DNA from 2 places in the Cellvibrio sp. KY-YJ-3 genome. Region 1 is predicted to be linked to the other one. Evidence: riboswitches for the same ligand, from Rfam matches in the RefSeq annotation. Region 1 holds a riboswitch; the other holds the start of a gene.
The links. Region 1 has a riboswitch for thiamine pyrophosphate ahead of D0B88_RS11250 (FAD-dependent oxidoreductase). Riboswitches for the same ligand answer to the same signal wherever they lie in the genome.

Region 1 (15,658 bases):
CCGTATTTTTGAAAAGCTTTCTATCAACAGCGATGTGGAATTGACGCTGTTAGCAGTAAAACACAACCTGCTCGATCCAGAAGCAGTCGTATAAACGGCTGCTGTTCCTTTTTCTGCTGCAGCTAACGCCCTGTGGCAGTTAGTTTTGGCAGATAGTATTTCTATGACGCAAGAGCGTGCCGATCTTTTTGATCACTCCCGTTTTTTAGCCAACACCACCCAGCAACCGGGCATTTATCAAATGTTTGGCGTTGATGGCAGTATTCTTTATGTTGGTAAAGCCAAAAACCTCAAATTGCGCCTTGCCAGTTATTTCCGCAAAACGGGTTTAACACCAAAAACCAACGCGCTGGTTTCGCGTATCGCGCGTATCGAGGTCACGATTACGGCCAGTGAGACGGAGGCGCTGATCCTTGAGCAGAATCTCATTAAGTCAAATCGTCCGCCATATAATATTTTGCTGCGCGATGATAAATCCTACCCGTATATTTTTATTTCCAGTGGTGAGGATTATCCGCGCATTTCTTTTCATCGCGGTGCAAAGAAAAAGCGCGGCGATTATTACGGCCCTTTTCCCAACGTGGGAGCAGTTAAAGACAGTCTGAACTTTTTGCAAAAAACATTTCGTTCTCGCCAGTGTGAAGACAGTGTGTTCAAAAATCGCACACGCCCTTGTTTGCAATATCAAATAAAACGCTGCACTGCGCCCTGTGTGGATTATATTTCGCCCGAGGATTATCAAAAAGATCTGCACCACACCCGGCTTTTTTTAACGGGAAATAGCGATAAATTGCTCAGTGAACTTGCTGATCAGATGGACTTGGCGTCGCAGCAACTGCAGTTTGAAAAGGCGGCAGATTATCGCGATCAAATTACCGCTTTGCGTACCGTGCAATCGCAACAAGTGATTGAAGAGGGCAATGGCGACATCGACATAATCGCGGCAGAAATGCGCGCCGCTGCAATTTGTGTCCACATATTGTTTGTGCGGCAAGGGCGAATATTAGGTAGCCGCAGCTTTTATCCTGCTTCCACTCTCGCAGAAACACCTGCAGAAATTCTTGCTGAATTTATTCCCCAGTTTTATCTGGCCAGTAGCGGGCGTGACATTCCACGCGAAGTGATTGTGAGTCAGCCGCTGGAAGATGTGGAGGTAATTAGCGCTGCGCTGCAGCAGGCAGCGGGGCGTCAGGTATTTATCAATCACCAAGTGCGCAGTCATCGCACCCAGTGGCTGCAAATGGCAGCAACCGCAGCGCAGCAAAACCTTATCGCGCATATCAATAATAAAAAGAGCTCGCTGGATCGCTTTGTCGCTTTGCAGGAGGCGTTAGGATTAGAGGAAACCCCGCAGCGGATGGAGTGTTTCGATATCAGCCATAGCAGCGGTGAACTAACCGTAGCCAGCTGTGTGGTATTTGATACCAATGGCCCACTCAAATCGGATTACCGCCGATTTAATATCGATGGCATAACCCCCGGCGATGACTATGCCGCAATGGAGCAGGCGCTAACTCGCCGTTACACACGCCTGCAAAATGGTGAGGGTAAGCTACCCGATATCTTGCTGATTGATGGTGGCAAAGGGCAGCTGGGTAAAGCGATTGAAGTGCTCGGCGAATTGGGTGTGCAGGGCGTACAGCTGATTGGCGTGGCTAAAGGCACAACGCGCAAGGCGGGTTTTGAAACTTTGTTTGATGGTGAAACTGGCGATGAGATTGTCTTGCCGGGCGATTCACCGGCATTGCATTTGATTCAGCACATCCGCGATGAATCCCACCGTTTTGCCATTACCGGCCACAAACAGCGGCGCGATAAAAAACGTAAAACATCAACCTTGGAGGATATTCCCGGAATAGGCGCTACTCGGCGTCGTGAGTTGTTGCGTCATTTTGGTGGGTTACATGAAATCAAAAATGCCAGTATCAGTGATCTTGCGCGGGTAAGCGGCATCAGCCAGAAGTTGGCTGAGGAGATACATGCGTTTTTTCATAATGACTAGCCCTGCGATGCTGTCACAAAAGCGTCACGGGATGTGAAAACCATGGTGCTGGTGTATCATCTGCACCGATTTTACGACATCCAGCGCCACCTGAGACCTCTCTATGAATCTTGCCAACCAGCTGACCTTACTGCGGATATTTATGATTCCGCTATTTGTTGTTGTCTTTTATCTCCCCTTTGGTTGGGCGCATATTGTCACCGCAATTATTTTTAGCGTGGCGGCGATTACTGACTGGGCTGATGGTTATGTCGCCCGCAAATACAATCAAAGCACACCTTTCGGCGCTTTTCTTGACCCGGTTGCTGACAAGCTAATGGTAGCTATTGCGTTATTATTGCTTGTCACCCTTCATCATGATTCAGCCTGGTTTGTAGTTGCAGCGGCCGTAATTGTCGGCCGTGAAATTGTTATTTCAGCGCTGCGCGAGTGGATGGCGGCGGTAGGGCAGCGGGCAAGTGTGGCGGTATCCAGTATCGGAAAAATAAAAACTACCCTGCAAATGACAGCAATTATCGTATTGCTCATGAACGTACCGGTGTTAATCCCGCTCGGTTTTGTCGCTTTGGCTGGCGCTGCTGCGCTAACGCTTTGGTCAATGATTCTTTATCTGCGAGCTGCCTGGCCATTCCTGTTGCCGTCCTCAGGTGAAAAATAACGGCTTTTTAAACGACTTGACCAGCAATTGAACAATCCGTAAAAAAACCTTACAGCAGCTTCTATAAAAGACTAGGATTTTTAAAATGAGTCCGCTAGAATTGCGGCCTCTCAAAATGGCGCGATAGCAAAGCGGTTATGCGTCGGATTGCAAATCCGTTGAGCCCGGTTCGACTCCGGGTCGCGCCTCCATTTTTCTTTTACTTACCGAAGTAAAAGCACTCTGCCCGAGTGGTGAAATCGGTAGACACAACAGATTTAAAATCTGTCGATCTTTTGGTCGTGCCGGTTCAAGTCCGGCCTCGGGCACCATATGTAATTCCCAACATTTTAGAACGACTGAGAAACCCGCCCTGAAATACAAAGCAGAGCGGGTTTTTTTATGATTTTCTATTTGCACTACGCCAGAGCTTTCGGTGTAGTGTCTACACTAAGGGGGCACAAATCCAAGGGCGGTTTGTTCCCTGGTTTCCTCGCTATTTTTAGTTTTTGTAAGTGTCATTTATGTCCAATATTGCGCTAGTAGTTATTTGTTTGGTTATTGGGTTGTTATTTCAGCGCAGCAAGCGGTTGCCGGAAAATAGTTCGGACTCACTTAATTTATACGTAATTTATGTAGCTTTGCCGGCATTGGTTCTGCTTGAAATTCCCAAGCTTTCGTTTAGTCATCAGGCAGTTATTACCGTAGTTGCTGCCTGGTTGATTATGCTATTTGCTGCAGCGCTTACCTGGGTGACTGCGCGTATGTTGTCTTGGTCACGCGAGGTGACGGGGGCAATGTTGCTGCTCGTTACATTGGGGAATACGGGCTTCGTAGGTATCCCGCTGATTGAAGCGCATTTGGGGGTAAACGCCTTACCCTATGCCATTCTCTATGATCAGTTAGGCACATTTATCGCACTTAATACAGTAGGTGTTGGGCTCGCGTGCTATTACTCAGCAGGTCACGGGTCGGTACTTGGCATTGTGCGCAACATCTTGTTATTTCCACCATTTATTACCCTGATAATCGCTTTCATGGTGGCTATGTTTGGTAGCTATCCGGCGTGGTTGGAGGCGGTGCTTGCGCGAATTTCGTCTACACTGGTTCCAGTAGTGATGGTGGCTGTGGGGCTGCAGTGGCGATTTGCGTTAGAGCGCGAGCATTTATCACCGCTATTATTGGGATTGTTCTACATATTAATTGTGACGCCGGCTTTTGCATGGGGCGGCTTATGGTTGTTTGATGTGCGCGGTTTGGCCGCTGATGTGATTTTGCTGGAGGCGGCAATGCCCGCGATGATTTCTGCTGGTGTGCTGGCTGCCACTCATAATTTAGCGCCTCGGTTGGCTGCCTCGATGGTGGGTTATAGCCTGTTGCTGGGCTTATTGACGGTATGGGGCTGGCGTTTATTGCTTGGCTAGGATTTTCCAGGCTGCAGGTGTTGCGTTGATTGGTGGGAAAATAAAAAACATGGATGAGGCTTGTCGCGCGTTTTTATAGTGTCGGCGGGGTTAATCAATTGCTTGAATGGAGTCCATCATAATTGGATCCTTATCTTCATTATCTGGTTAAATTATCGGCAGCTAATCCGGCAGTGGTGGCTGACGATATATACACTGTAAATGGTGAGTTATTGCTTGCGCGGTCAGCGCCGCTTGATGAAAAAACCTGCCTCGCCCTCCAGGGTAAAACTCTCGCTCGCCCGCTCGCCAATTCTATTGAATTAAAGACAGTTATCACCTCAAGCGATTTGCTGCAGCATTTGTTGGGCACGATTCGTTCAACCGAATATTTTCAAGCTCTAGCAGAGCAGAAGCATCCTCTGAGTTCTCTTGAGCCTGTATGTGCCAAGTTGGCGGATCTACCGTTATTGCAGCAGTATTTGACGGTGATGGCAGCGCAAATGAATGATTTATATCAACGCACACTCTGCGTGAGCCTCTGGGCACTTTACATCGCGCAGGAGATGCGCTTGCCTGCGGCGGAGTCTGGTGAAATATTTTGGGCGGCAATTGCCCATGATATTGGTATGTTGCACATCGATCCGCAAATCCTTCATAAATCCGAAAAATTAACCGCTGAAGATTGGCTGCATATACAAAGCCATGTGGAAATTGCGCGTAGTATTTTGATGGATGTTCCCGGTTTATCTGCTGAGATAGTTGCTGCGGTCAGTGAGCATCACGAGCGCTGTGATGGCACGGGTTACCCTTTGGCTAAAGTGGAGAGCGAACTTTCCATTGCCGGGCAAATTCTTGCCGTTGCCGATTCAATTGTGGGTATTTATTTTAATCGCTTTAAGGCGCAGGGGCGGCGTTGGCGTGAGGTGATTCCTATTCTGGAGATGAATCGCGCCGCTTATTTGTATCGCAGTTGCGACATTGTGACTACCATGATTTTGCGAAGCGAATTGCCGCTGCCCAATGTAGTGCATGGTAGTGGTGTTCCTGAATTTGCTGAGCGGATGTTGCAACAAAATTTGCAGCTACAGAATTGGTTTACGCAATTGCGCGATTGTTTGACCTCGGTGGGGTATACCCACGGCGACCGAAAGCTACATGCATTGCAAAACGTTATTTTTCATATTGCTACCACCTTTAAAGGCAGCATGTTGTTCAAAGAAGATTTGCGTGAGTCCCTTGAATCCATGGCGGGTAAAGAGGGTAATAGCATCACTCAAGTAGTTGCGGATGCCTCGCTTAGGCAAGAGGAAATGAAATTTCATTTGCAGCGCTTGAGTCGAATGGTGCAAATGTACATCTCATCGGGTGATGCCAAAGACCCAAAAATTTTACGCAAAATAGAAGAGGGTTTTGCAAATATCAGCGGCCGTATTAAGTAAACAAATAGTTCATCACAATACGCCGCCAGTTTCCTGATATTAACGCCCGTTAAAATTACTGTTGATGCCAAAAGGGTTGGCCAATGGTTGGGGTGCTCGGGCTGGCCGTTTGGCGTTTTTGCATCAAGCCTGCTTTAAATGCTTTGCGGCCTGCATCGATTGCATCGGCAAAGGCTTCGGCCATCAGTGGCGGGTTGTGCGCCTTGGCCACTGCCGTATTTAATAAAATCCCATCAAACCCCATTTCCATTGCTTCGGCAGCTTGCGATGGCGCCCCAAGCCCGGCATCAATAATCATCGGGACGTCTTTAATGCGCTCGCGCAGGGTGCGTAAGTTATAGCGATTTAATAAGCCTTGGCCGGTGCCAATAGGTGAGCCCCATGGCATCAACACTTCGCAACCGACATCCAATAACCGCTTGCATAAGATCAAATCATCGGTGCAGTAGGGTAGGACTTTAAAACCTTTTTTAATCAAAATATCTGCAGCTTCCAGTAAACCAAAGGGGTCAGGTTGCAGGTTGTAATCGTCGCCGACCACTTCCAATTTGATCCAATCCGTATTGAAAATTTCGCGCGACATTTCAGCCAGCGTCACGGCTTCTTTTACCGATTTACAACCGGCAGTATTGGGCAGTAAACGGCAGCCGCTTTCCTGAATATATTGCCAAATTGCATCGCCATCGCGATTGGCCGGGTTTTGCCTGCGCAAACCGAGCGTCACAATTTCACTGCGCGATTGAATAACCGATTCGCGCATTAATTGGGGTGATGCATAAAGGGCGGTGCCCAATAAAAAACGACTGGAAAATGTTTCGCCGTAGAGCGTGAAATCTTTCTCAGGTTTGTTGTAGCTCATATCAACCTCCACCAACCGGTTTGACGATATCGATTTGATCGCCATTCAATAATTCGCGCTCAGGGTAAGTCGAGCGAGGTACAAATTCACCATTAATGGCCACAGCGATTTTAGTTTCACCGTAACCCCATTGCTGTAGGGCATCGCTGAGCAATGCCTTGGCGGCTAGCGTTTTAGTTTCGTTGTTTACACTCAGTTCAATGGTCATAAGTTCGTGTTTTCTAGTGGTGATTGAGCAGTGCAGAAAAAATCGCTTCGGGTTTTTTAAATATATGCGCAAGCACATTTTCAACCACGGCTGGTGCGAGTAAATATCCGTGGCGAAATAATCCGTTAGCACTGATTAGCCCGTCCTGAATATCTACCTTGGGTAAATTATCCATAAATGCCGGGCGCAAATTGGTGTCCATTTCGATAATGCGCGCCTCGGCAAATGCGGGTGACACAGTATAAAGGGCACTGCTTAATTCAAGGCTGGATTGCAGGGTAACGGGTGAGCGATCTTCACTTTCAATTTGTGTCGCGCCGATTACAAAATAATTATCGGGTTTAGGCACTACATAAAGTTGGTAGCGCGGGTGCATGAGGCGCACAGGTCGCTGTAATTGTATTTCAGTGGTTTGCACATGCAGTGTTTCGCCGCGCACGCCGCGCAGTTTTGGTATTTGCGTTTTGGCGCCCAGCCCACGGCAATCAATAACAAGATCAAACGCTTCGTTCTCGCCATCCACCATCACTTTACCGGGCGAAACTTCTACCATGCTGTGTTCGCGCAGAGTAATTTTGCTGCGCATAATTTGCTCGCCCAACAAACGCAAAAAGCGGCGGTTATGCAAATGTCCCTCTTCAGCAAGAAATAACCCCTGTTGAAAGTGTGGGTTTAGGTCTGGTTCCAGTTCCTGTATTTGTGTTTGTGTGACTCGTTGATAGCTGTGACAGTTAGGAATAACAAATTTCAGCTCACGCGCAAACTGCTCCAGCTCACTTTCATCCTGCGGGTGCGCGACAACAAGACTGCCGTTATTAAAAAATAATTCCCCGCCGGTGCTGGGTAAATCATCATTTAATTGTTTAATCCAGCGCGGCCAGTGGGCGAGCGCAAATTGGCCCATACGGTAAACGCCTTCATCCGACACCACGGCTTCGCTCAGCGGTGCAACCATGCCTGCCGCCGTAAAAGCGGCGGCGCGTTTGCTCTGCGCTTCGGTGGGCGTAAAACTACCGGCTTCAAACAGGGTGACATCAAGCCCGGCTTTGTTTAATTGCCAGGCGAGTAAACGCCCGAGCAAACCGGCACCGGCAATCGCAATGCGCTGCGGAACATTGGTGTGTGATGCGAATTTGGTTGTTGTAGATTGTTTGGTCGCGGATTGGTTAGTAGCAGATTGTTTGGTCATAGTGCCTCTGTGTCGAGGCGGAGAGCGGGCAATAGCCATGGCTGATGCACCTTGTTCCCTCCGCAGGTATTAGCCTGTTCAGGTTCTACGGATTGGGCCGAACCCATCTCAGCCTCCGCATACCTCACTCATTAAGTGAGGCACCAAGGCGCTCCGACAAGAAGGTGGCCAATATACTGGCCACCCATTTAGATCGCAATCTATACGCGAGCTATTTGTGGGTAGATCTATTTTTTAGTCGGGCAAGTTCAGTTCGCGTTGCGAACTTCCTCTACGCGACAAATTAATTCCCCGTGCGCAAGGCGTGTGCTGATCTCACTGCCGGGAATGACTTGATCGCTGTCAGTAATGACTTTGCGGGTTTGGGTATCGGTCACCAGCGCATAGCCACGCTCAAGTGTACTGAGCGGGCTGAGAGTGTTGAGCATGCGCACTGATTCGCCCAAGGCTTGTTTTTTGCGATCGATCAAGCGGTATTGCGCCGTATGCAGCCGTGTTTGGGCGTTTTTAATACGCTCGGACAATTGTGTGAGTCTGATTTGCGGGTGATGCGCTTGCTGGCGTAGTCGTAGTTGTATCAGCTGGTTTTTGTAGTTCGCCAGTAGCTTATGGATGTGATTTTTAAGCCGCAACTCCAGGTTATCCAGTCGCTGCGCCTGCTGTTCCAATCGTTCACGCGGGTGGCGCAAACGCTGACGCAGGTTGTGCAAATGCTTTTGCCATTGTTGCAGGCGGCGCAGCATGGCTTCTTCGAGTAGCACTTCAAAGCCGATAAATTTATCCAGCCAGTCATCGCCATCGGGTACTAACAGTTCGGCGGCTGCGGATGGGGTGGGTGCACGCAGGTCAGCGACAAAATCGGCGATAGTAAAATCCACTTCGTGACCGACGCCGCTCACAATCGGTAGTTCGCTGTTAAAAATCGCGCGCGCGACTATTTCCTCGTTAAATGACCAGAGGTCTTCCATCGAACCGCCACCACGGGTCAGCAGCAGTACATCAAACAAACCACAGCGATTGGCTAGATCTATGGCTTTTACAATTTGCGGTGCGGATTCTTTGCCCTGCACTGCAACGGGAATTACCGTCACAGGGATGCCGGGAAAGCGGCGTTCAAGTACGCTGAGGACATCGCGAATCGCGGCGCCTGTTGGCGAAGTGATAACTCCAATGTGTTTGGGCAGCGGCGGCAGGGCTTTTTTGTGCGCTTCGTTAAATAGGCCTTCTTGCGACAGCTTGTGTTTTAACTCATCAAACGCGCGCTGCAGGGCGCCGCTACCGGCTTCTTCCATATGTTCGGCGATGATTTGGTAGTCGCCGCGGCCTTCATAAAGGCTGACACGGGCGCGCAGTAATACATGCTGCCCCTGCTGCGGTTTAAAGCGCACCAGCATATTGCGGTTGCGGAACATGCAGCAGCGCACTTGGGCTTGTTCGTCCTTCAGGGTGAAGTACCAGTGGCCGGAGGAGGGGGTTGATACGTTGGAGAGCTCGCCCTCCACCCAGAGTAGAGGTAAGTGGGTTTCCAGCAGCTGACGCGCCTGGCGGTTCAGCTGGCTAACGCTGAAAATCTCGCGCTCAGTGGTTGTTGGGGGCAGGGTATTGGTCATAGGGCGTCATTCTAGGGGAAGGCTTGCGGCGGGTATAGTCTCGATCGTCGCCTTTAAGCTGCCTTACAACACTAGATATTGTGGTTTTTGGTTTACCGGCGGCGCCCAAGTCGCTATACTTCCGCGCTTATTTTTTATCTGCTTGAGGTTGGTTGCTATGTTGCGAATTGCTGAAGAAGCCCTCACCTTTGATGACGTATTATTGGTGCCAGGTTATTCGGATGTCACTCCGAAAGATGTCTCCCTGAAGACTCAGTTGACTCGCAAGATTCAATTAAATATTCCCCTCATCTCCGCCGCCATGGATACCGTGACTGAATCCCGCTTGGCGATTGCCATGGCGCAGGAAGGTGGCATTGGTATTATCCACAAGAACATGTCCATTGAAGCTCAAGCGGCTGAAGTGCGCGCGGTGAAGAAATTCGAAGCCGGTGTGGTGAAAGATCCTATCACTATCGATTCCGCTGCCACTATCCGCGACTTGATCGCGCTGACTCGCAAAAACAATATTTCCGGTGTTCCCGTGCTGCATAACGGCGATTTGGTGGGCATAGTCACCGGCCGCGACGTGCGTTTTGAAACTAATTTGGATGCCAGCGTATCCAGCATCATGACGCCCAAAGAGCAATTGGTTACCGTTAAAGAAGGCTTTACCGCCGAAGAAGTGCGCAACCTGTTGCACAAACATCGCATCGAAAAAGTATTGGTCGTTAACGATAACTTTGAGCTGACTGGCTTGATTACCGTTAAAGACATGAACAAAGCCGAAAAATACCCTACCGCTTGCAAAGACCCTGAAGGTCGTTTGCGTGTTGGTGCGAGTGTAGGCACCAGCCGCGATACCGACGAGCGTGTTGCAGCGCTCGTAGAAGCAGGTGTGGACGTACTGGTGGTAGATACCGCCCACGGCCATTCCAAAAATGTATTGGATCGCGTGCGTTCAATCAAAAGCAAATACCCGGAAGTGCAAGTGATTGGCGGTAATATCGCCACTGGCGCAGCGGCATTGGCGTTGGTTGAGGCAGGTGCAGACGCGGTAAAAGTCGGTATCGGCCCAGGTTCGATTTGTACTACCCGTATCGTCAGTGGTGTTGGCGTGCCGCAAATTTCGGCTATCGCTAACGTCGTTGCCGCACTTGAAGGGACTGGCGTACCTGCCATTGCCGATGGTGGTATTCGCTACTCAGGTGATATCGCCAAAGCCGTGGTTGCTGGTGCCCATGCCGTGATGATGGGCTCCATGTTTGCTGGTACTGAAGAGGCGCCGGGCGAAGTGGAATTGTTCCAAGGCCGTACTTACAAAGCTTACCGTGGTATGGGCTCCTTGGGAGCTATGGCGCAAACCCAAGGCTCCAGCGACCGCTATTTTCAGGATGCCAGTGCTGGTGCTGAGAAGTTGGTTCCCGAAGGTATTGAAGGCCGTGTGGCCTATAAGGGGCCTTTGGCGGCAATCGTGCACCAGTTGATGGGCGGTTTGCGCTCAGCCATGGGTTACACCGGTTGTGCTGACTTGGGTACTATGCGTACCAAGCCCGAATTTGTGCGGGTGACTGCTGCCGGTATGGGTGAGAGTCACGTACACGACGTTCAAATTACTAAAGAAGCGCCTAACTACCCGATTAGCGGTCGTTAATTTATCTCGCTTCAGTGCTATCGCAAAAACTCGGGTTATGCCCGAGTTTTTCATTTAGGCCGAATTCTTTTTGTTGTTATTTTTCTTATTGAGCAGGAATCAATATGTCTCACGATATCCACGCACAGCGAATTCTTATCCTCGATTTTGGTTCGCAATACACCCAGTTGATTGCACGCCGTGTGCGTGAAATTGGTGTTTTCTCTGAAATCCGCGCTTGGGACATGAGCGAAGAAGAAATTCGCGCTTATAACCCCAAGGGTATTATTTTGGCGGGCAGCCCTGAATCCACCACTGAAGCCGGCTCGCCGCGCGCGCCAGACGTGGTATTTAATTTAGGTGTACCGGTATTTGGTATTTGTTATGGCATGCAAACCATGGCCATGCAAATGGGTGGTTTGGTTGAAGGTTCCAATATCCGTGAATTTGGCTATGCGCAAATTAAAGTGAATGGTGAATCTTCACTGCTGAAGGATATCAAAGACCATGTTGATCACGACGGCAGTGCACTGCTCGATGTGTGGATGAGCCACGGCGACAAGGTCACCAAAATGCCGGAAGGTTTCAGCTTGATGGCATCCACGCCATCCTGCCCGATTGCTGGTATGTACAACGAAGCGAAAAAATTCTACGGCGTGCAGTTCCATCCGGAAGTGACTCATACCTTGCAAGGCAAGCGCATATTTGAACATTTTGTATTGCAAGCCTGCGCCTGCGAACCGCTATGGACACCAGCCAATATTGTTGACGATGCGCTGAAAAAAGTGCGCGAACAAGTTGGCAGCGACAAAGTATTACTTGGCCTTTCCGGCGGTGTGGATTCATCTGTTGTAGCAGCGTTATTGCACAAAGCCATTGGTTCGCAATTAACCTGCGTTTTTGTGGACAACGGTTTGCTGCGCAAAAACGAAGGCGACCAAGTGATGGATATGTTCGCCAAAAATATGGGCGTAACGGTTATCCGTGCGGATGCCCAGGATCAATTTTTAAATAAATTGAAAGGCGAAAATGACCCTGAGAAAAAACGCAAAATTATCGGCGGTACGTTTATCGATGTGTTTGATGCCGAAGCCACCAAACTCAAAGATGTGAAGTGGCTGGCGCAAGGCACGATTTACCCCGATGTGATTGAATCGGCTGCGGCTAAAACCGGTAAAGCGCACGTGATTAAATCGCACCACAATGTGGGCGGTTTGCCGGACGATATGGCTTTTAAATTAGTTGAGCCCCTGCGCGAATTATTCAAAGACGAAGTACGTGCAATTGGTTTGGAATTGGGCTTGCCCTACGACATGGTCTACCGTCATCCATTCCCCGGCCCGGGTTTGGGTGTGCGCATCCTCGGTGAAGTGAAAAAAGAATATGCCGATATCCTGCGTGAAGCGGATGCGATCTTTTTGGAAGAGTTGCACGCCTCTGGTTGGTATCACAAAACCTCACAGGCGTTTGCGGTTTTCTTGCCGGTAAAATCGGTGGGGGTGGTGGGTGATGGTCGTCGTTACGAGTGGGTAATTTCACTGCGTGCGGTGGAAACCGTCGATTTTATGACGGCGCGCTGGGCGCACTTGCCATACGACTTGTTGGAAAAAGTGTCTGGTCGCATTATCAATGAGATCTCCGGTGTGTCACGCGTTTGTTACGACGTATCGAGCAAACCGCCCGCGACTATTGAATGGGAATAACGATTGAAGGAGTTTTAAATCGCACAGGGACGTGCCTGTTTTTTTATGAATGATGAGGCGCCCGGTTATGCCACAAACACTGAAAGTAAAGCCCCGACATTTTTCACTATTTTGTTGTTCGGTGTTGATGGTTGTTGCCGCAATTCCACTGCAACTTGGTGCGCAAACTCCCGAAACAGTTGTGGCAGAGATTAATCCAGCCATTGCCACGCAACAAACTGACACTACAGAAGCAACAGTTCAAACGACAGCAGTTGAGCCGAGTGTTGCGCCATCCGTTGAGATTTCCACTGCGGTTGCTGGGCCTGCCACTCTTGCGGTAAACGTCGCTGAAAAAAAACAATCTGCATCATCGGTTGCTGAAGTATCTTCACTAAGTGCTGTCTCTTCCGCGCAATCGTCTACTGCTCCTCAGCCGAGTTCTGCAAGTGCTGTTGTCTCGTCGGTTGCATCGGAGACTGCATCTTCAATTGCCGTTGCTACTGCAAGTGCTGCTATGGTTCCCACTTCCGATCTTGCCACTGCAAATAATGAGGGTTCAGCTGCAATTGACCCGGCTGCAGAGGTTATCAATGAAGCCACTGCAGAACCCTTGTCTCTTTCCAAATTTATTTTGGGGCGCGAAGTAAAACCCAATAGTTCGGTGCGTTTGACTTGGAATTCAGAAACCGCTGTGGGTGGTTTCAGTGAGGAAACACCGATTCTGGTAGTGAACGGCGCTACGCCCGGCAAAACACTTTGCCTAACCGGCGCTGTGCATGGCGATGAATTAAATGGAATCGAAATGATTCGCCGGGTGATTTACAGCATAGAGCCAGCTAATTTAACCGGCACGATTATTGGTGTGCCTGTAGCTAACATTATGGGCTTTCGCCGCAACTCCCGCTATTTACCAGATCGCCGCGACTGGAACCGCTATTTTCCTGGCAATACTCATGGCAGCTCCGCATCGCGTTTAGCGCATTCTTTTTTTAGCAACATTATTATGCATTGCGATGCATTGGTAGATATTCACACCGGCTCATTCCATCGTACTAATTTGCCTCAATTGCGCGCTGATCTGGGTGATGAAAATGTTGCAAAGTTGGCGCAAAGTTTTGGTGCTATTGCAGTATTAAATGGTCGCGGCAATCCGAATTCATTGCGTGCTGCTGCGGTGCGCGCTGGCATTCCTGCGGTGACGTTAGAGGCTGGCGAGCCAATGGCCATTCAAAGCCGGGTGGTCGATGAAGGTGTGGCGGCAATTAATACTCTGCTCGCTAAAATGGGGATGTATGGCAAGCAAAAACGCTGGACGCGTATTGCCCCAGTTTATTATCGCTCCGCGTGGGTGCGTGCTAATCAAAGTGGAATTTTATTCAGCAAGGCGACACTCGGTCAGCGTGTGCGTGAAGACGATGTTTTAGGCACAGTTACCGATCCAATCACCAACGCACGTACCACGATCAAATCGCCTTACAACGGTAGAATTATTGGTATGGCGCTGGATCAGGTTGTACTGCCTGGTTTTGCTGCCTATCACATTGGTATTCAAACACCTGAAGCCATTCTTATTGAAGAGAGTCAGCTGAACGATGGATTGCTTGAGGATGAAGAAGATGGCGATGATGCCGGGCCCGATCCCGTTGATGAAATGGATGAGCCGGAAACCGGTGTGAGCAAAGCTCAGGATCGTATGGCGGATGAATAAAATAATTGTGTAGGTTGGAAAAGCGCAGCGCCTTCCGACAGAATAGATTCGCAATAATGTCGGAAGTCGCTGCGCTCTTCCAACCTACGTTATTTTAATAATGTGTGAATAAATTTCCATTCATCGGCTGTGACCGGTTGCGTCGACAGTCGGCTCTGTTTTAGCAACACCATATTTTCCAATGCGGACTGCGCTTTGATTTCTGCCAGTGTGATTAAACGTGGAAATATTTTGGTAAGTTGAATATCAACCGAAACCCAGCGTGGATTTTCTGCCGTAGATTTTGGATCGTAATAATCGCTTTCGGGATTAAATTGGGTGGGATCAGGGTAGGCGGTTTTTACAACTTTTGCGGTGCCGACTATGCCGACGTTTTTACAGCTGCTGTGATAAATAAACACTTCATCATTCAGTGCCACCTGGTCGCGTAAAAAGTTACGCGCCTGGTAGTTGCGAATGCCATCCCAGCGGCCGATTTTTTCGGGCGCAGCCGCAAGATGATCAATGCCGTAAATATGCGGCTCCGCTTTGAATAACCAATATTTTTTTGCCATGACCAGATCGCTCTTATCCGGTTTCCGTTCCTGTGATTTATTACAGCCAAGCGCTTAAGCGTGAGGCAGTTTCTTCGCTGATTAATTCCAGATTGATTTTACGTTTATCGATATCAACACTGTGGATTAACACGTTCACTTTGTCGTCCAAACGGTAAGTATTGCCTTCAATGGTTAGACTTAAACGACGCGAATCAAATTGCGCTTTAATCTCGCCATCTTTGGGTGCCAGTAGGGCGTAACCATCCAGGCCCCAGTCATCCAGTTTAATACCGATACCGAACGAATTTACCAGTGCAATACTTCCGCTGTGCACGCTACCGACATGTTGGTTGGCGTATTGGCAGCCGAGCCAGCTTTCTACATAGCGGCAGGCTTGGCGTCCGTTGTTTAATTGATTTTGCAATTGTTCGGCAAACTGTTTTTTATCGTTTAATTCCAACGCCGGCAAGCCGCGCAAAATACGTTTAATCGCCAGGTGATTGAATAAGTCGTTGTAGCGGCGAATCGGTGAAGTAACCATCGCATAAGCGTTAAAGCCTAAACCAAAATGCCCCACCGGTTCAAAGGTGATTGAGCCAGCTTGCAGCATGCGTTGTAATAATGAGTGCAGGCGATTATTGACGGGATTGTTGTCAGCGTTCAGACGCAATTCGCGAAATAATGTGGTGAAATTTTCCAGTTGCGTTAAATCACCCGGTATCAGATCGGGGCGGTCTTCTTGAATTAATGAAAGTGCATCGTTGAGG
Region 2 (15,658 bases), 420 kb from region 1:
TAACGAGTAAGTAGAGCTTGGTCTTTTTCATAGAGGTTTCCAAAGTCCAGAGTTTAAGAATTCCAGTTCAGCATCCGCAGTATTTATTGCCTGAGGGCGCAATTAAAAACGGATGTAAGCACAAATATACAAGTTGCGTGGAGTTTAGCCGCTTGCTGTCTTGGGGTCGAGAAATGAACAAGGGTTCAGTGGTTAAAAAGGGTAAAACGTTAGTGCCGCAACAGGAAGTTACAAATGTAAGCGGGGTTCCTGTGTTTACCTTTCTAAACCTGCCGGACGCTATATTGGCGAGTTCAATTAGCCCAAGTAATTCCTTAGATGCAATAAAACAGCATACAGATTCACTGTTCGCAAAATTGTTAGTTTGTGTTTATACCGTTGGTAGGTCCTAAATAGGTCATTTTTGGCGAATATCACCTCTTACGCAGAATGTTTGATTGCTTCGCCGCAGGCCAACTTTTATCATGCGCGCCCATTTGCACTGTGCCGGGTTTGGGTAAAACCCTCCTTCATGCCGGGCCGAATCGTTACTTGTCAGTTACAAGTCCTTCGATACGATGTTGGTCTGTTGCCTTGCTGCCGATTTTTTAACTACCAAAAGGGTCTTTTATGACTATGTCCATTGAAATCGTATTGGTGATCTTTGCCGTACTCGCCCTGCTTGGGGTGGTGTTCGAGGAAGTTATCCATATCAATAAAGCCAAAACTACTTTGTTTTTCGGCAGCTTGTCGTGGTTGGTGATGTTCATGTTTGCCGGTGATCACGCACACCAGGAAGTGATGCTGGAAAAGCTGAATCACAACCTGTTGGAGATTGCGACACTGTGGTTGTTCCTTATGGCGACCATGACTTTTGTTGCTTACCTCAATGCCAAGGGAATAGTGCAGTCCGTCGTGCAGCGCCTGTGCCCCGCACAGATGAGCACCCGCAGTTTGATGATATTGGTAGCCTTGTTTGCCATGACACTGTCAATGGTGTGCGACAACGTGACCGCAACCTTGGTAACGCTCGGCTTGGTGCATGCTTTTGATGTGGATCAGCGCACGCGCATCAAACTCGCGGTGTTGGTTGTTTTTGCGGTTAACTCTGGTGGTGTTGCCTTGATCACCGGCGATGTCACCACGCTGATGATCTTCCTCTCCGGCCATGTGACAATGCCGCAACTATTACTGCTTTGGGTTCCGGCGATTGTAGGGGTCATGGTATTAGCGGGATTGATGTTCCCTGGTGTGTCCGGCCAAGTTGCTACAGAAAAAGATGCCCGCACCTTTACTGGCATGGATTGGGCGATTGTCGGCACCTTCTTCAGCACCATTGCCTGCACCATGTTATTCAACTTTTTCTTTGGTGTGCCGCCGGTACTGACCTTTTTGGTGGGGCTGTCAATTATGTTCTTTATTGGCCATTTTATGGACATGGACCCGGAAGAAACGCGTATTTTGGAATATGTACGTCAAATCGAATATGAAACCCTGTTGTTCTTTCTCGGGATTTTGTTATTGGTCGGTATGCTCAAAGAAATTGGCACCCTGGATTTGCTCACCAATTTCTATGCCCAGTTGGCTCCGCAATACGCCAACTACTTGATGGGCTTGTTCTCCGCCATGATCGATAACGTGCCCCTGACAGCAGCGCTTCTCAAATCGGAGCCCGTGTTGCAAACACCCGAATGGTTGGCGTTGACCTATGGCGTAGGTGTGGGTGGTTCATTGTTGGCAATTGGCTCTGCGGCGGGAATTATCGCTATGAGCAAAGTGAAAGGGCTAACCTTTGGTGCATTCTTGCGCTATACCCCCTTTGTATTTATTGCGTATACCTGTGGTTATGTAGTCGCTTTGACATTGGCCAATGTAGTATTTGGTTGATCGCCAGGAGCGGTGCTGAAAAACCGGAGCTTTGACTCCGGTTTTTTTATGGGCGATCGAAAACCCGCAAGGGGTAAAAAGGGTACGAATTTACACACAATTTATAAAGTTATTTCACGCCAGCTGTCAGCATCCGCACATTCTTTGCTTTAACATTTTTTCACTTTTCTGCGGAGCACTTATGTCGTCATTGGATATCGCCAAGCTCGACCTCATGTATGTCGGGATCATTATTTTTACCGGGCTGTTAGGCGGTGTGATCGCCAAAAAAATAAAGGTACCCGACATAGTCCTTTTTTTGCTCATCGGGATTGGTTTGGGGCCCACCATCGGCGGGGTATTGCATGTGCCAGCTGACTCAACGATGAATCAGCTAATTCTCACCATCGGCGCTTGTTATCTGCTGTTTGAAGGCGGGGCAACGCTGCGTTTTGCTGTGTTAAAAGAAATATGGATTTCATTAGCGGTGATCGCTACCTTCGGTGTATTAATTACCGGGGCGATCATTACCTACGCCGGCGTCTGGTTGGGCATTCCTATTGGTGTTGCACTGGTGTTAGGGGCGTTGACGGCATCCACTGACCCCGCCACTCTGGTACCGATTTTCAAACAAGTCCCGATTAAAGATCGGGTATCACAAACGGTTATGAGCGAGTCAGCGCTCAATGATGCCATGGGTGCGATTGCGACATTTGCAGTGGTGGCTTATGTGATGGGAACCGGCGAGGGGTTTAGCTTGACTCACTCCCTGGGGGAGCTGGCGTATGAGGCTGGCATGGGCTTGGTGTTAGGGGCGATTGTTGGCTACAGCGCCGCGTTTTTAATGGCGCACAACAGTTTTGGTATTTTTCGCGAAGTGACGCCATTTGTGATTATCCTGGCAGTTATCACCGTCTATTTGCTGGCCGACAAAATCGGTGCCTCCGGTTTTATGGCGGTATTTACCTGCGGTGTGATGATCGGCAACAAAGAGACATTTAATTTGCCGCTCGATGATCATGAACACGAGTATCTGGAAGATTATGTGGGTAATACCGCGCTATTAATGCGTATGTTTATCTTTATCCTGCTGGGCTCGCAGGTAGATTTCCACTTGCTCAAAGAATACTTGGGTGTTGGTCTGGTCCTGTTGTTTATTTTTATCTTTATCGCCCGTCCCCTGACGGTATTTATTTGCGCAGGCCCTGACCGTCGTGCCAAGTGGACATGGAAAGAGTTGGTATTTATGAGTTGGACCCGTGAAACCGGGGTAATCCCGGCAGCGCTGGTGGGTATTCTGGCTGGCATGAAGGTGCCGGGTATCGATGTGGTCGGTGCAATCACCTTTATCTTTATTCTGGGCACCATTTTGATCCAGGCTCCAACCACTGCACTGTTGGCAGGGAAATTGGGCTTATTGAAATCCCAGGAAAAATAACCTCACCGGTAGGGGCGCAGCAAGCGGCGTCCCTACCTTTACTCTGCAGCTTAACTCCAATAGACTGCGGTTTTCTTGTCGGGGTGCTTTTTGTTCGCTGTATGCGGGCAACGAGGCTGAGATATACCCGCCGACCTGATCCGGTTAGTACCGGCGTAGGGAACGAGAGCCTCCAGTTTTTGCATGCCTATTAAGTGTGCCTTGGTTATTTCTCTCCTTTCCGCGCTTTACTGTTTTTACTCATTGCGGAAATTTAATGAACCCTCACCTGCAGACCCCTATAGCCCTGACCATTGCTGGTAGCGACAGCGGCGGTGGTGCCGGTATTCAAGCGGATCTAAAAACCTTTTCCGCGCTGGGAGTATTTGGTACCAGTGCCATCACCTCGCTCACTGCGCAAAATACTATGGGGGTGCAAGGTGTATTGCCTATTCCTCCGGCGTTTGTGCAGCAGCAAATTCATTCGGTATTGAGTGATATCAATGTCGGTGCGATCAAAAGTGGCATGTTGGCAACAGCGGAAATTATTGCAGCAGTGGCTGAATCCCTGAGTGCTTACCCACAAATTCCTTTTGTACTGGATCCGGTAATGGTCGCCACCAGTGGCGATAGATTATTGGCAGAAGATGCAATCCACACACTGATTGGAAAATTGCTACCACTCGCTACGCTGGTTACTCCAAATTTGCATGAGGCGGCGGTATTGTTGAACACGCGCATGGCGCAAAATCGTGAGCAGATGCAATTGCAAGGTGAACAAATTATTGCCTTGGGCGCGCGCGCGGTATTGATGAAGGGCGGGCACACCGATGGTGAGGAAGCAACCGATTTATTAATTACCCCGACGGGCGTTGAAGCTTTTTCTGCGCCGCGGCTAGCCACTAAAAATACCCACGGAACCGGTTGTACTTTGGCATCGGCAATTGCCGCTGGTTTGGCCAAACAATTATCACTCAGTGACTCGGTCAAACAGGCAAAAAATTATTTACATCAAGCCTTGGTGCACTCTGAAAAATTGCACATAGGGCAGGGCTCAGGCCCGGTTCATCACTTCTATTCTTTTTATTAAATCACGTTCTATTATCCAAATTTATTTAAATACCTGATTAAGACAAGGCCACTATTATGAATACCAGCGTCGAAAAAATTCTCAGCCAAACCGCCGAAGTCGATAAAGCTTCGGTACAGCCCTTTACTGGCTCACAAAAAATTTATGTGCAGGGTTCGCGCGCGGATATTCAAGTGCCCATGCGTGAGATTACGCTCGCTGATACTCCGACTGATTTTGGCGGCGAGAAGAATCCACCAGTGCGTGTCTACGACACTTCCGGCCCTTACACCGATCCTAACGTAAAAATTGATTTGCGCACCGGTTTGGGCGATGTGCGCACCGCCTGGATTGAAGAGCGCAATGACACTGAGGTATTGGAAGACAGTCACTCTGAATTTACTAATGCGCGCCTGAACGACCCCAAATTGGCGAGCCTGCGTTTCAATCTCACCCGTAAACCGCGCCGCGCCAAACCGGGCATGAACGTATCGCAAATGCATTACGCCAAAAAAGGGATCATTACCCCGGAGATGGAATATATCGCCATCCGCGAAAATATGGCGCTGGCACAAGCACGTGAATTGAGTGTAGATCCTCAATATAAAGCTTTGGGGCAGCAGCACAAAGGCATGAGTTTTGGTGCAAGTATCCCCGATGAAATCACTCCGGAGTTTGTGCGCGATGAAGTGGCGCGCGGCCGTGCGATTATCCCTGCAAATATCAATCACCCGGAATTGGAGCCGATGATTATCGGGCGTAATTTTCTGGTGAAAATTAACGGCAATATCGGTAACTCGGCATTGGGTTCATCGATTGAGGAAGAAGTAGAAAAACTTACTTGGGGTGCACGTTGGGGCGCCGATACGGTAATGGATTTGTCTACCGGCAAAAATATTCACGAAACCCGCGAGTGGATTATTCGCAACTCGCACGTGCCTATTGGCACTGTACCTATTTATCAAGCGCTGGAAAAAGTAGACGGTGTTGCGGAAAATCTTACCTGGGAAATTTTCCGCGATACTTTGATTGAACAAGCAGAACAGGGTGTGGATTATTTTACGATTCACGCCGGTGTATTGCTGCGCTACGTGCCGCTCACCGCTAAACGTGTGACGGGCATTGTATCGCGCGGTGGTTCGATCATGGCCAAGTGGTGTCTGGCGCATCACAAAGAAAATTTCCTTTACACCCATTTCGACGAAATTTGCGAAATCATGAAAGCCTATGACGTTAGTTTTTCATTGGGTGATGGGTTGCGCCCTGGTTCGATTGCTGATGCAAATGACGAAGCGCAATTTGGCGAGCTGGAAACGCTCGGTGAGTTAACCAAGATTGCGTGGAAACACGATGTGCAATGCATGATTGAAGGCCCGGGTCACGTGCCTATGCACATGATCAAAGAAAATATGGACAAGCAATTAGAAGTCTGTGACGAAGCACCTTTCTATACGCTTGGCCCATTAACGACGGATATAGCACCGGGTTACGATCACATCACCTCAGGTATTGGTGCTGCCATGATCGGTTGGTTCGGTTGTGCAATGCTTTGCTATGTAACACCCAAAGAGCATTTGGGTTTACCGAATAAAGATGATGTAAAAGAAGGCATCATCACTTACAAAATTGCAGCGCACGCTGCCGATTTAGCGAAAGGTCATCCGGGTGCACAATTGCGCGATAATGCGTTATCCAAAGCGCGTTTTGAATTCCGCTGGGAAGATCAATTTAATCTCGGTCTTGATCCAGATACTGCCCGTTCTTATCACGATGAAACCTTGCCAAAAGATTCAGCAAAAGTTGCACACTTCTGCTCTATGTGTGGCCCGAAATTTTGCTCGATGAAAATCACCCAGGAAGTGCGCGACTACGCGGCAAAAAATGGCACTGATATTTCGGTGATTGGCGATCAGGATATTATCAAGATGATCGATGTCGAAGCGGAAATGAAACAAAAATCCAAAGAGTTTTTGGAAGCAGGCGCTGAGATTTATCACAGAGTTTAAATCAGCGACCAGGCTTTAAATCCCCTGCTCCCCTTTGGGAAAGGGGAGCAGGGGATTTAAATAATCAATAAGACTTTATCTATGATCAAAAAACCCGAATTCACTCGCGCGGATGTGGAAATCATTCGCCGCGAAGAAATGTACAAACGTTTTTTCCGTGTAGAAAAAATCTTTCTGCGCCACAAATTATTTGATGGTGGCTGGGGCAAGGAGATTGGTCGCGAATTATTTGTGCGCGGTGAAGCAGTAGCAGTTGTGCTTTATGATCCAAAACAGGATTTGATCGGCATGGTAGAACAATTTCGTATAGGTGCCTTGGATGAGCCTAACGGCCCTTGGTGCTATGAAGTGGTTGCCGGCATGTTGGAGGAGGGCGAGTCGCCAGAAGAGGTTGCGCGGCGCGAGCTAATCGAAGAGGCAAATATAGTACCTTATGCGATGGAGTATATTTGCAATTATTTATCCAGCCCCGGCGGCTGCGACGAGAAGTTACATTTATTTTGCGGCTTGTGTGATCTCAGTGAGGCCGGCGGTGTTTTTGGTTTGCCAGAGGAAGGTGAAGATATTCGCGTTCATGTACTAGCCGCTGATGATGTTTTCGCAGAGTTATTAAACGGTGCGTTTAATAATGCCGCCGCGTTAATTTGTTTGCAGTGGTTGCAAATGAATCGCAACCGTTTGCGTTTGCAAGTTGCTGCAGAATAAATTTTTCTTGCCATTGACTTAGTCCTGTCTGTGACTAACACTTCTCTCAGGGTGAAAAAGAATGTGCGCCCGGGCAATGGTGCGATATCACCCGCATGGTGTAATAAATTATTCGTTTTAATCCGGTACTATTTCGTCCGGGACTACTTTAATCAGGTCTCTATGTTTACATTGCGTGTTGCCAAGGCTCAGCCCGAGTACGTTACTTACAAAGAGCGTTACAAGGTTGATTTACCTTTGCAAATGGCGGAGTGTGAGGCAAATTATGCACGCTTGACGAAATTAACCGCGCCTGTTGAGGCCGATGAAATTCGGTTTATGGTTACTCGTGCAAATCAACAGTGGTTACATTTATTAAGAGTCACCGAGCGCTCCCCCTACACCACCACTCTGGAGCTGAGCCGAACAAGTGTGGGGCAATCATCGCAATGGCTCTCCATGCCCAAACTTACTCTGCGTATGTATCACGATGCCAAGCTTGCTGAGGTATTGGCGTGGGAGGGGCACAAACGTTTACGTCCCCGTTACGACTACCCCAACCAATCCATGTACCAAAGTGATGAAAAATACCAACTAAACCGTTTTTTGGGGGAGTGGTTGAATCTTTGTTTGGAGCAGGGGCACGCGGTTGGTGAACTCGCCTCTTTTTAAAAGAGTGTCGATCAGGTCACAGTGACGCTCAAGTTTTACACTTCTTGGCCTTCGATCATCTCATTTTTCTTTTTTGATACTGGCGTGATAACTCCCTTGCGTATATTGTTGCTGTTAATATCGCTATTAGTTTGACGTCTCAGTCATCGTGACAGGTCGTCAAAGTCCGATGATCTGTTCAAACCCGACAAAAATAACCCAATCACCAAAGAAAACCCGACTATCAAAGGATGAGAGCCGCCAGTGCGTCTGATTCAGATAACCGATTGCCATTTGGGAGCGCAGCAGAGCGAATCCCTTCTGGGGCTTAATACTGACCAGAGTCTTGATGATGTTTTGCAGCTGATTCAAACCTCTGAGGTTGGTTTTGATCATCTTTTGTGTACTGGCGATGTGGCCAGCGAAGCGCATAGAGATTGTTATCAGCGTTTTGAAACCAATATTCGCCGCTACTTCTCCCAGCCTATGAGCTGGTTGCCTGGCAATCATGACTCAGCGGAATTGATGGCCGCCAATCAGGAGCGCCTTGGCATTCAAAGCCGTTTGGTGATGTTGGGGCAGTGGGTATTGGTTTTATTGGACTCCAGTGTGCCCGGACAGGTTTACGGTCAGTTGGCTGCCAGTGAACTGGATTTTCTTGAGCATGCCTTGCGTGCGCATCGCGATAAACATGTGATTATTTCCCTGCATCACCAACCAGTGCTGGTGGGGAGTGTATGGATCGATCAATACATAGTGCGCAATGCCGATGCCTTCTTCCAGCTGATTGATGCCCATACGCAGGTAAAAATTGTGACCTGGGGGCATGTCCACCAAGAGTTCCAGCAGCAGCGCAAAGGTGTCACCCTGCTGGCCACGCCTTCAACTTGTGTGCAGTTCAAACCCAAGTGCGATGATTTTACAGTGGATACCCAAATGCCTGGTTATCGCTGGTTTGATCTGCGTGGTGACGGTAGTTTTGATACGGGTGTGCTGCGCGTTACTAACAAACAGTATGTGATTGATTATAAATCGGCAGGTTATTAATCCCCCATGGCGGCATTGGTGTACATCCATGGGTTTCTGAGTTCCCCTCTCTCCTTTAAAGCGCAGCAAACGGCGCAATGGCTCGCGCAGCAGCACCCGGAAATCAGTTTCCACTGCCCGCAACTCCCCCCTTATCCGGCGCAAACCCAGCTGCTGCTGGAGGCATTGGTTGAATCGCTTTTGCCTGAGCCTGTGTATTTAATGGGAAGTTCACTGGGCGGTTTTTGGGCGACCTGGCTGGCAGAAAAATATAACTTGCGTGCGGTATTGATCAACCCGGCGGTGCGCCCGCAGGATTTTATGCCCGCCTATTTAGAGGTTGACCTGAAAAGTTATCACACCGATGATAGCTACCGCTTATGTGCGCACCACATAGATGAAATTATCGCTGTGGATATAGCTCCCTCGCGCCTACAGAATTATTGGCTATTGGTACAAACGGGCGATGAAACCCTCGATTACCGCAAGGCGGTACAAAAATACGCAGGTTGCAAACAAACAATAGAGGCGGGTGGCGATCACTCCTTCCAGGGCTTTGAACGGTTTTTTGCTGACTGCATGGATTTTTTTAATCACTAGGCTTTTTTTAACGACTCAGCTTTTTTAACTATTCAGCTTTTTAAATTAATCGGTAAACAGAAAATAAGATGGCTAATTATTCCGCAGAAGATATTGAAGTACTCACGGGATTGGACCCGGTAAAAAAACGCCCGGGCATGTACACCGAAACCACACGCCCCAATCACTTGGCGCAGGAGATTATCGACAACTCGGTAGATGAGGCGCTCGCCGGCCACGCTAAAACTATTGATGTGATTTTGCATAAAGATCACTCGGTCACAGTGGTGGATGATGGTCGCGGAATGCCGGTGGATATTCACCCGGAGCAGGGCAAGCCCGGCGTAGAAGTGATTTTGTGTACGCTCCATGCCGGTGGCAAATTCTCTAATAAAAATTACCAATTTTCCGGTGGTTTGCACGGCGTAGGTGTATCCGTAGTGAACGCCTTGTCGGAAAAATTAATTGTTACCGTGAAGCGTGACGGCAATGTTTACCAGATGGGTTTCTCCAATGGCGATAAAGCCAGCGACCTGGAAATTATCGACACTTGCCCCAAGCGTCAAACCGGTACCAGCGTCCATTTTTTACCAAATCCGACTTATTTTGATTCGCCCAAATTCTCTGTCAGTCGTATGCGCCATGTGTTGCGCGCCAAAGCGGTATTGTGCCCCGGCCTGACCGTCACTTTCCTTGATGAGTCAACCGGCGAAAAAGATGTTTGGTATTACGAAGACGGTTTAAAAGATTATCTCGCCGGTGCAACACAAGAGTGGCTAACCCTACCTGACAGCCCCTTTGTGGGCGATTTCAGTGGCCAAACCGAAGCCGTGACCTGGGCGGTGCAATGGTTGATGGATGGCGGCGAGTTGGTGCAGGAGTCCTACGTCAACCTGATTCCCACCGCGCAGGGCGGAACCCATGTCAATGGTTTGCGCACTGGTCTATTGGATGCGCTGCGCGACTACTGCGAATTCCGCAATTTAATTCCGCGCGGTATTAAACTCGCACCAGAGGATTTGTGGAATGCCTGCTGTTATGTGCTCTCTTACAAACACGCCGACCCACAATTTTCCGGTCAAACCAAAGAGCGCTTAACCTCGCGTGAAGCTGCCGCGTTTGTGTCGGGTATTGCTAAAGATGCGTTTGCACTCTGGCTAAACCAGCACACTGAAGACGGCGACAAACTTGCCGAATTTTGTATTAGCAATGCGCAAAAACGTGTGCGCGCCAGTAAAAAAATCGAGCGTAAACGTGTGACTCAAGGCCCGGCGCTGCCAGGCAAATTGGCGGATTGCTCCAGTGGTGATCCGGCGCGCAGCGAATTATTTTTAGTGGAAGGGGATTCAGCGGGCGGCTCGGCCAAACAAGCGCGCGATCGTGAATTTCAGGCGATTATGCCGCTGCGTGGCAAAATCCTGAATACCTGGGAAGTGGACTCGGGCGAAATTCTCGCCAGTCAGGAAGTGCACGATATTTCAGTTGCGATTGGCATGGACCCTGGCAGCGAAGATTTAAGCGAGCTGCGCTATCACAAAATTTGTATTCTCGCCGACGCCGACTCGGATGGTCTGCACATTGCCACACTCCTCTGTGCGTTGTTTGTAAAACACTTTCCGGTGTTGGTGCGCCGCGGTCATGTATTTGTGGCTATGCCGCCGTTGTACCGTATCGATATAGGTAAAGAAGTTTATTACGCGTTGGATGAAGGCGAAAAAAATGGTGTGCTCAATCGCATCGCTGCCGAAAATAAAAAAGGCAAACCCAATGTGCAACGCTTTAAAGGTTTGGGTGAGATGAACCCGTTACAGCTGCGTGAAACTACCATGGCGCGCGATACCCGTCGTTTGGTACAACTCACGATTAGTGAGGACGACGGCACCATGCAAATCATGGATATGATGCTCGCTAAAAAACGCGCGGGTGATCGCAAAACCTGGCTGGAGGAAAAAGGGAACCTGGCCGAGATCGCTGTCTAGTTATAAAGGTGTAGTTGTAAAGGTGTAGTATAAATTGCAGCGAGCGTAACTTATCGTGTCATAAGCAAAAGGCAAGCCTTCCGGGGTTTGCCTTTTTTTTTTGGCAATAGATCACACTCATCGAATTGCGGTAATGGTTTGTAATTGACAGGCTCGCAGCTTTTGAAAATGAGACTAGACTCAATTGTTGTGGCACTAACCGTCTTGCTCAGGGATCTATTATGAAGAATAAAATACACTTGTTCCTGTTATCTACGCTCGTACTGTCCACCTTTGCCCTGCAGGGCTGCGGCGGCAGTGATACCGAAAAAGCTCCACCGCCCTCGGGCCCTGATGCCTATGTGGTGGGTACCCATCCACGTTTTGACCCTGTCATTTCCGATTTACCATTCAATACCGATCTGATTTTTGCGGCGGCAGCGACCAGCGATGGCACGGCTAATCTGGGTGCACCGACAGACCCCGTGCGGGCGACCATGAATCAGTTGGATGGATTCTCCACCTCAGCGTTTTTTGATATTCAGCTAAGCGGTAGCCTAAACCCGGCGAGCGCACTGGCGTCGCAAACAGTATTTTTGATTGAGTTAAGTGCGACGGGTGATGCGCTGAATCCTGCCAATATCACCGGCATTGCTGGCCTTGCCAATTACGATGTTCAGGTGGTGTCATTGGATGGTGGTAGCAACAACACCATTCGTATTCGTCCCACTAAACCACTGAAAGCCAAAACCAAATATCTGGTGGTGTTAACCAATGACCTGCGCGACAGTAGCGGAGCACCACTAACCCGTTCCTGGAGCTACAACGCGCTGCGCGACCCGACTTACACAACCCTGGAAGCCTTGGTGCCAGTACGCAACTCGATAGTAGGCTGGGAAACGCTGGGCAGTGGTTTTCTGGCAGCGGCCAGCGGAGGGGCATTGAGTGTGGCAGCGGCAAAAGAAAAGCTGGTGCTAACCTATACCTTCACCACAACCGACCCCATATCGCCCCTGATTGCGATGGCGTCACCCCGTGCCGCCATCGCCGGGTTACAAATTGCGGCGGGTGCTTCACCATCCACCGCTGTGGCCAATGTCCAACAATTAGAGTCTATTGGGCTTTTGCCTACACCCAAAGCCCGCAGCCTTGGCATTGCCGGTGTTACGGGAGTTGATTTCTCAGCTTTTAGCAGCCAGTTGGCGGCTAATGTTGGCAAGCTGTATACCGGTTATATCAAGCTGCCTTATTACCAAACAGCGGCGACGGGTTTGCCTTTTGGTGAGTATTTAAAGCGCAACTGGAAACCGGATTTAACCCTTGCCGGTGCCTTGGGGCGGACCATACCGACCGATGTGGATGGCAGCTATAACGTCACCTATCGCTATCCGTTTGCGGCAAAAACAGGCGATGAATCTGTACCTTTGCAAGTCACCATGCCGCAAGACAACTGGGTGCCCGGTTATGCCGGTGCGGCTAACTGTGGCCAAATCTATGCAGCGACCGGTTATCCCACGGTGATTTACGTGCACGGTATTACCAGCGATCGGGCATCGGTTGTCGCGTTGGGGCATACCTTGGCCAGTCGTTGTGTAGCCACAGTAGCCATCGATTTACCGGTGCACGGCATTCCCGCCAACAGCGCTTTTGTGAATGTACTGAACGTGGAAAAGAGCCAGTCCATCCCTTTTGCTGCGCTTTATGGCGACAACGCACCCCATGAGCGTCACTTTAATGTGGCCGGTTCCGGTGGTGCTCCCGCGCCGATGAATTTTGAAACGCCGGGTGCAAGTGACGGTTCGGGCGCGCAATTTATCAACCTCGGTTTCCTGACCAATACCCGCGACAACAATCGTCAAGCGGTAATGGATTTACTCAACCTCAACGCCAGCCTTGCGAGCGTAAATACGGAGATGCTCAAAACAGTCAGTACTGGTCTGGATTTGAATCGTGTTTATGTTGTAGGTGTGTCACTGGGAGGAATACTGGGTAGTGTATTTACCACCGTGAATCAGTTGGCGATTGCCAATGATGCGCAGCTAGGGCTCACTTCCAACCTCAACCCGATTCGCGGTTTGATCACCAGTGCTGCCGGCACGCAAGTGGCGCAAATTTTAGTGAACTCCGCTACTTTTGCCCCTGTGATTAATGGTGGCCTGGGGGCGAGTGGGGTGATGGTGGGAACCACTAACTATGAACGGTTCTTGTATGCCGCACAAAGTGCGATGGATGCGGGTGATCCAGTCAATTATATGGAAACTCTGGCCCAGCTGGGTGTACCGGTATTGGTGCAGCAAATTAATAATGATCTGGTGATTCCCAACAATGCAGCCGGTGCGCCGCTTGCGGGAACCCAGGCCATGGCATCGCTACTCAATACCACGCAGCTGGGGCTAGGCTCAACTCAACTGGGGCGCGGTTATGTTAAACACACGGCTGGTGGCCATGCATCATTACTGCGTCCGGAGGGAGGTGCACCACAGGTTACCGCTGAGCTGCAAACCCAGGTTGTCACGTTTGTGTTGAATAATGGTGGTGTGGCGGTCGGCGGAGGTGCGCCCGGTAATATCGAGTTGCCTGCAAACTAAGAAACATTCCAGTGAAAAAAGCCCGCTGCCACGCGGGCTTTTTTTACAGCGTCATAACCCTCTGTCATTCAACAATCTCTCAACACTGTTGGAAGGAATCAGTCATGGAATCTATGCAGGATTCTCTGACCCGCTGTTCAGGGGTAGGGGATAACTATTACACCGATGATCAACCTTTGGCCCGTATTTGTGGTCACTCATCTGCCATAGTGGAGGTGCGCCAGCAGATCAGGCTTTGTGCGGCGGCGGATACCTCGGTGCTGGTCTATGGTGAAACTGGCACAGGCAAGGAATTGGTGGCGCGCGCGCTGCACGCGTTAAGCCGCAGGGCGCAACGCCCCTTTGTTGCCATTAATTGCGGCGCCTACCCCAATGAATTGATTTTGAATGAACTCTTCGGCCACGAGCGCGGCGCATTTACCGGTGCCCAAGCGCGGCAAGAGGGGCTGATTAGTCAGGCGCAGGGCGGTACTTTGTTTCTGGATGAGATCGACAGCCTGTCACCTGGGGCGCAGGTATTGCTGCTCAGGTTTATCCAAGAGCGCTGTTTTCGCCCGCTCGGCTCCGGTCGTGAATGCCATGCCGATGTGCGCATCATTGCCGCCACTCACTGCGATTTGCAGGAGCGTATAAGCGAGGGTCGTTTTCGCGACGATTTGTTTTACCGCCTTGATGTATTGCGCATCCAGCTGCCGCCGCTGCGCGAGCGCTGTGAGGACATTCTGCCGCTTGCCCATAGCTACTGGCGTAAGGTAGCTGAACAGCATCAGCTTTACGCTAACCCGCTCACCCCCGCATTTGAGCACTGGCTGCAGGCTTATCACTGGCCGGGCAATGTGCGTGAGCTGGAAAATGTAATTACCCGCTGGGTGTTTGGACAAAAGCCTGCCTCCATGACCAGCGCCAGCGATCTGGGTGTTGATTATTTGCAACCCTATTATGGGTCGGCTGCCGGTACCTTGGCGCTGACCTTCAGTCAGGCGAAAGAGCTGGTAATCAGCCAATTTGAAAAACACTACATAGCATCCATCCTCGCCATTACCAAAGGCAATATCACCCAGGCTGCCCTCAAGGCGGGCAAAGAGCGCCGCGCTTTTGGCCGCCTCGCGCGCAAACACAATCTGGTTTAATTCCTCTCTGCGTTTTGTTCTGCACGCGCGCTTGTTACTGGCGCGCGCTGTTTTTTTATGTGTGCAAAAAACCACGCCCCCTTCTGATTGTTCGGGTGGGTCAGAGCTGTCCCGAGTGGGGTATAGCTTACCCGCCAGATTTGGAAAATTTACGCGTCAATTGGCGCCGTAATTTTTGTTATGGCGGATAAATAAAAAATTATCCGGGTAAAAAATTACCCGCTGTCACCTCGGTATTTTTTTTATGGATTGCGCTGCAACACGCGCCAGCCGTGATCTTGAGTCGCCTATTGAAAACGCTGGTATGGGCATTGCAATGTCGTTTTCCATGACGCGCAAAGCGGGTGTCGATTGCTGTTGCACAACTAAAAAAATATTCAGGGAATGCTATGAAAGATCATGTCCGTATCAAATTGCGCGCGGCCTTGCCGATAGAGCAATTGCCTCACTGGCAAATGTTGCTGGCCGATCGCCGTTTGGAACGCGAGACCTTCCACCCTGATATCGATCGCCTGTTTCGTGAATTTAATCTTCCCTTTCTTGCCACCCGCGAATACGCCGCCGCTCAGGGCGAATGGTCGGCCGATGAAATTGCTGCAGGTTTGAATCGCATTTATCGCCTGGTATTAACCCGCTCCGGGCGTGTGCCTCAAGCGTTAATCCAGCGCTTGCGTTTGTTGCCTGCGGTGGAACAGGCCAGCGCTA

Region 2: it holds a riboswitch for thiamine pyrophosphate, as region 1 does, so the genes downstream of both, thiD (bifunctional hydroxymethylpyrimidine kinase/phosphomethylpyrimidine kinase) here and D0B88_RS11250 (FAD-dependent oxidoreductase) in region 1, are expected to answer to the same signal.

What each region holds. Positions count from the first base shown of each region.
Region 1 covers NZ_CP031727.1:2,652,336-2,667,993, forward strand. The annotation lists gene D0B88_RS11205 (response regulator) at 1-94, shown strand, start outside; gene uvrC (excinuclease ABC subunit UvrC) at 164-2,002, shown strand; gene pgsA (CDP-diacylglycerol--glycerol-3-phosphate 3-phosphatidyltransferase) at 2,106-2,660, shown strand; tRNA gene D0B88_RS11220 (tRNA-Cys) at 2,778-2,851, shown strand; tRNA gene D0B88_RS11225 (tRNA-Leu) at 2,885-2,971, shown strand; gene D0B88_RS11230 (AEC family transporter) at 3,164-4,063, shown strand; gene D0B88_RS11235 (HD-GYP domain-containing protein) at 4,186-5,484, shown strand; gene D0B88_RS11240 (thiazole synthase) at 5,540-6,343, opposite strand; gene thiS (sulfur carrier protein ThiS) at 6,345-6,551, opposite strand; gene D0B88_RS11250 (FAD-dependent oxidoreductase) at 6,565-7,740, opposite strand; TPP riboswitch at 7,779-7,906, opposite strand; gene xseA (exodeoxyribonuclease VII large subunit) at 7,989-9,350, opposite strand; gene guaB (IMP dehydrogenase) at 9,508-10,983, shown strand; gene guaA (glutamine-hydrolyzing GMP synthase) at 11,088-12,665, shown strand; gene D0B88_RS11270 (succinylglutamate desuccinylase/aspartoacylase family protein) at 12,733-14,355, shown strand; gene D0B88_RS11275 (EVE domain-containing protein) at 14,445-14,909, opposite strand; gene D0B88_RS11280 (VacB/RNase II family 3'-5' exoribonuclease) at 14,950-15,658, opposite strand, start outside.
Region 2 covers NZ_CP031727.1:2,232,640-2,248,297, forward strand. The annotation lists gene D0B88_RS09470 (TolC family outer membrane protein) at 1-31, opposite strand, end outside; gene nhaD (sodium:proton antiporter NhaD) at 610-1,866, shown strand; gene D0B88_RS09480 (sodium:proton antiporter) at 2,048-3,283, shown strand; TPP riboswitch at 3,353-3,462, shown strand; gene thiD (bifunctional hydroxymethylpyrimidine kinase/phosphomethylpyrimidine kinase) at 3,540-4,352, shown strand; gene thiC (phosphomethylpyrimidine synthase ThiC) at 4,409-6,337, shown strand; gene D0B88_RS09495 (NUDIX domain-containing protein) at 6,419-7,042, shown strand; gene D0B88_RS09500 (DUF1249 domain-containing protein) at 7,205-7,693, shown strand; gene cpdA (3',5'-cyclic-AMP phosphodiesterase) at 7,937-8,719, shown strand; gene D0B88_RS09510 (YqiA/YcfP family alpha/beta fold hydrolase) at 8,726-9,298, shown strand; gene parE (DNA topoisomerase IV subunit B) at 9,367-11,256, shown strand; gene D0B88_RS09520 (hypothetical protein) at 11,478-13,823, shown strand; gene D0B88_RS09525 (sigma-54-dependent Fis family transcriptional regulator) at 13,928-14,953, shown strand; gene D0B88_RS09530 (S8 family serine peptidase) at 15,343-15,658, shown strand, end outside.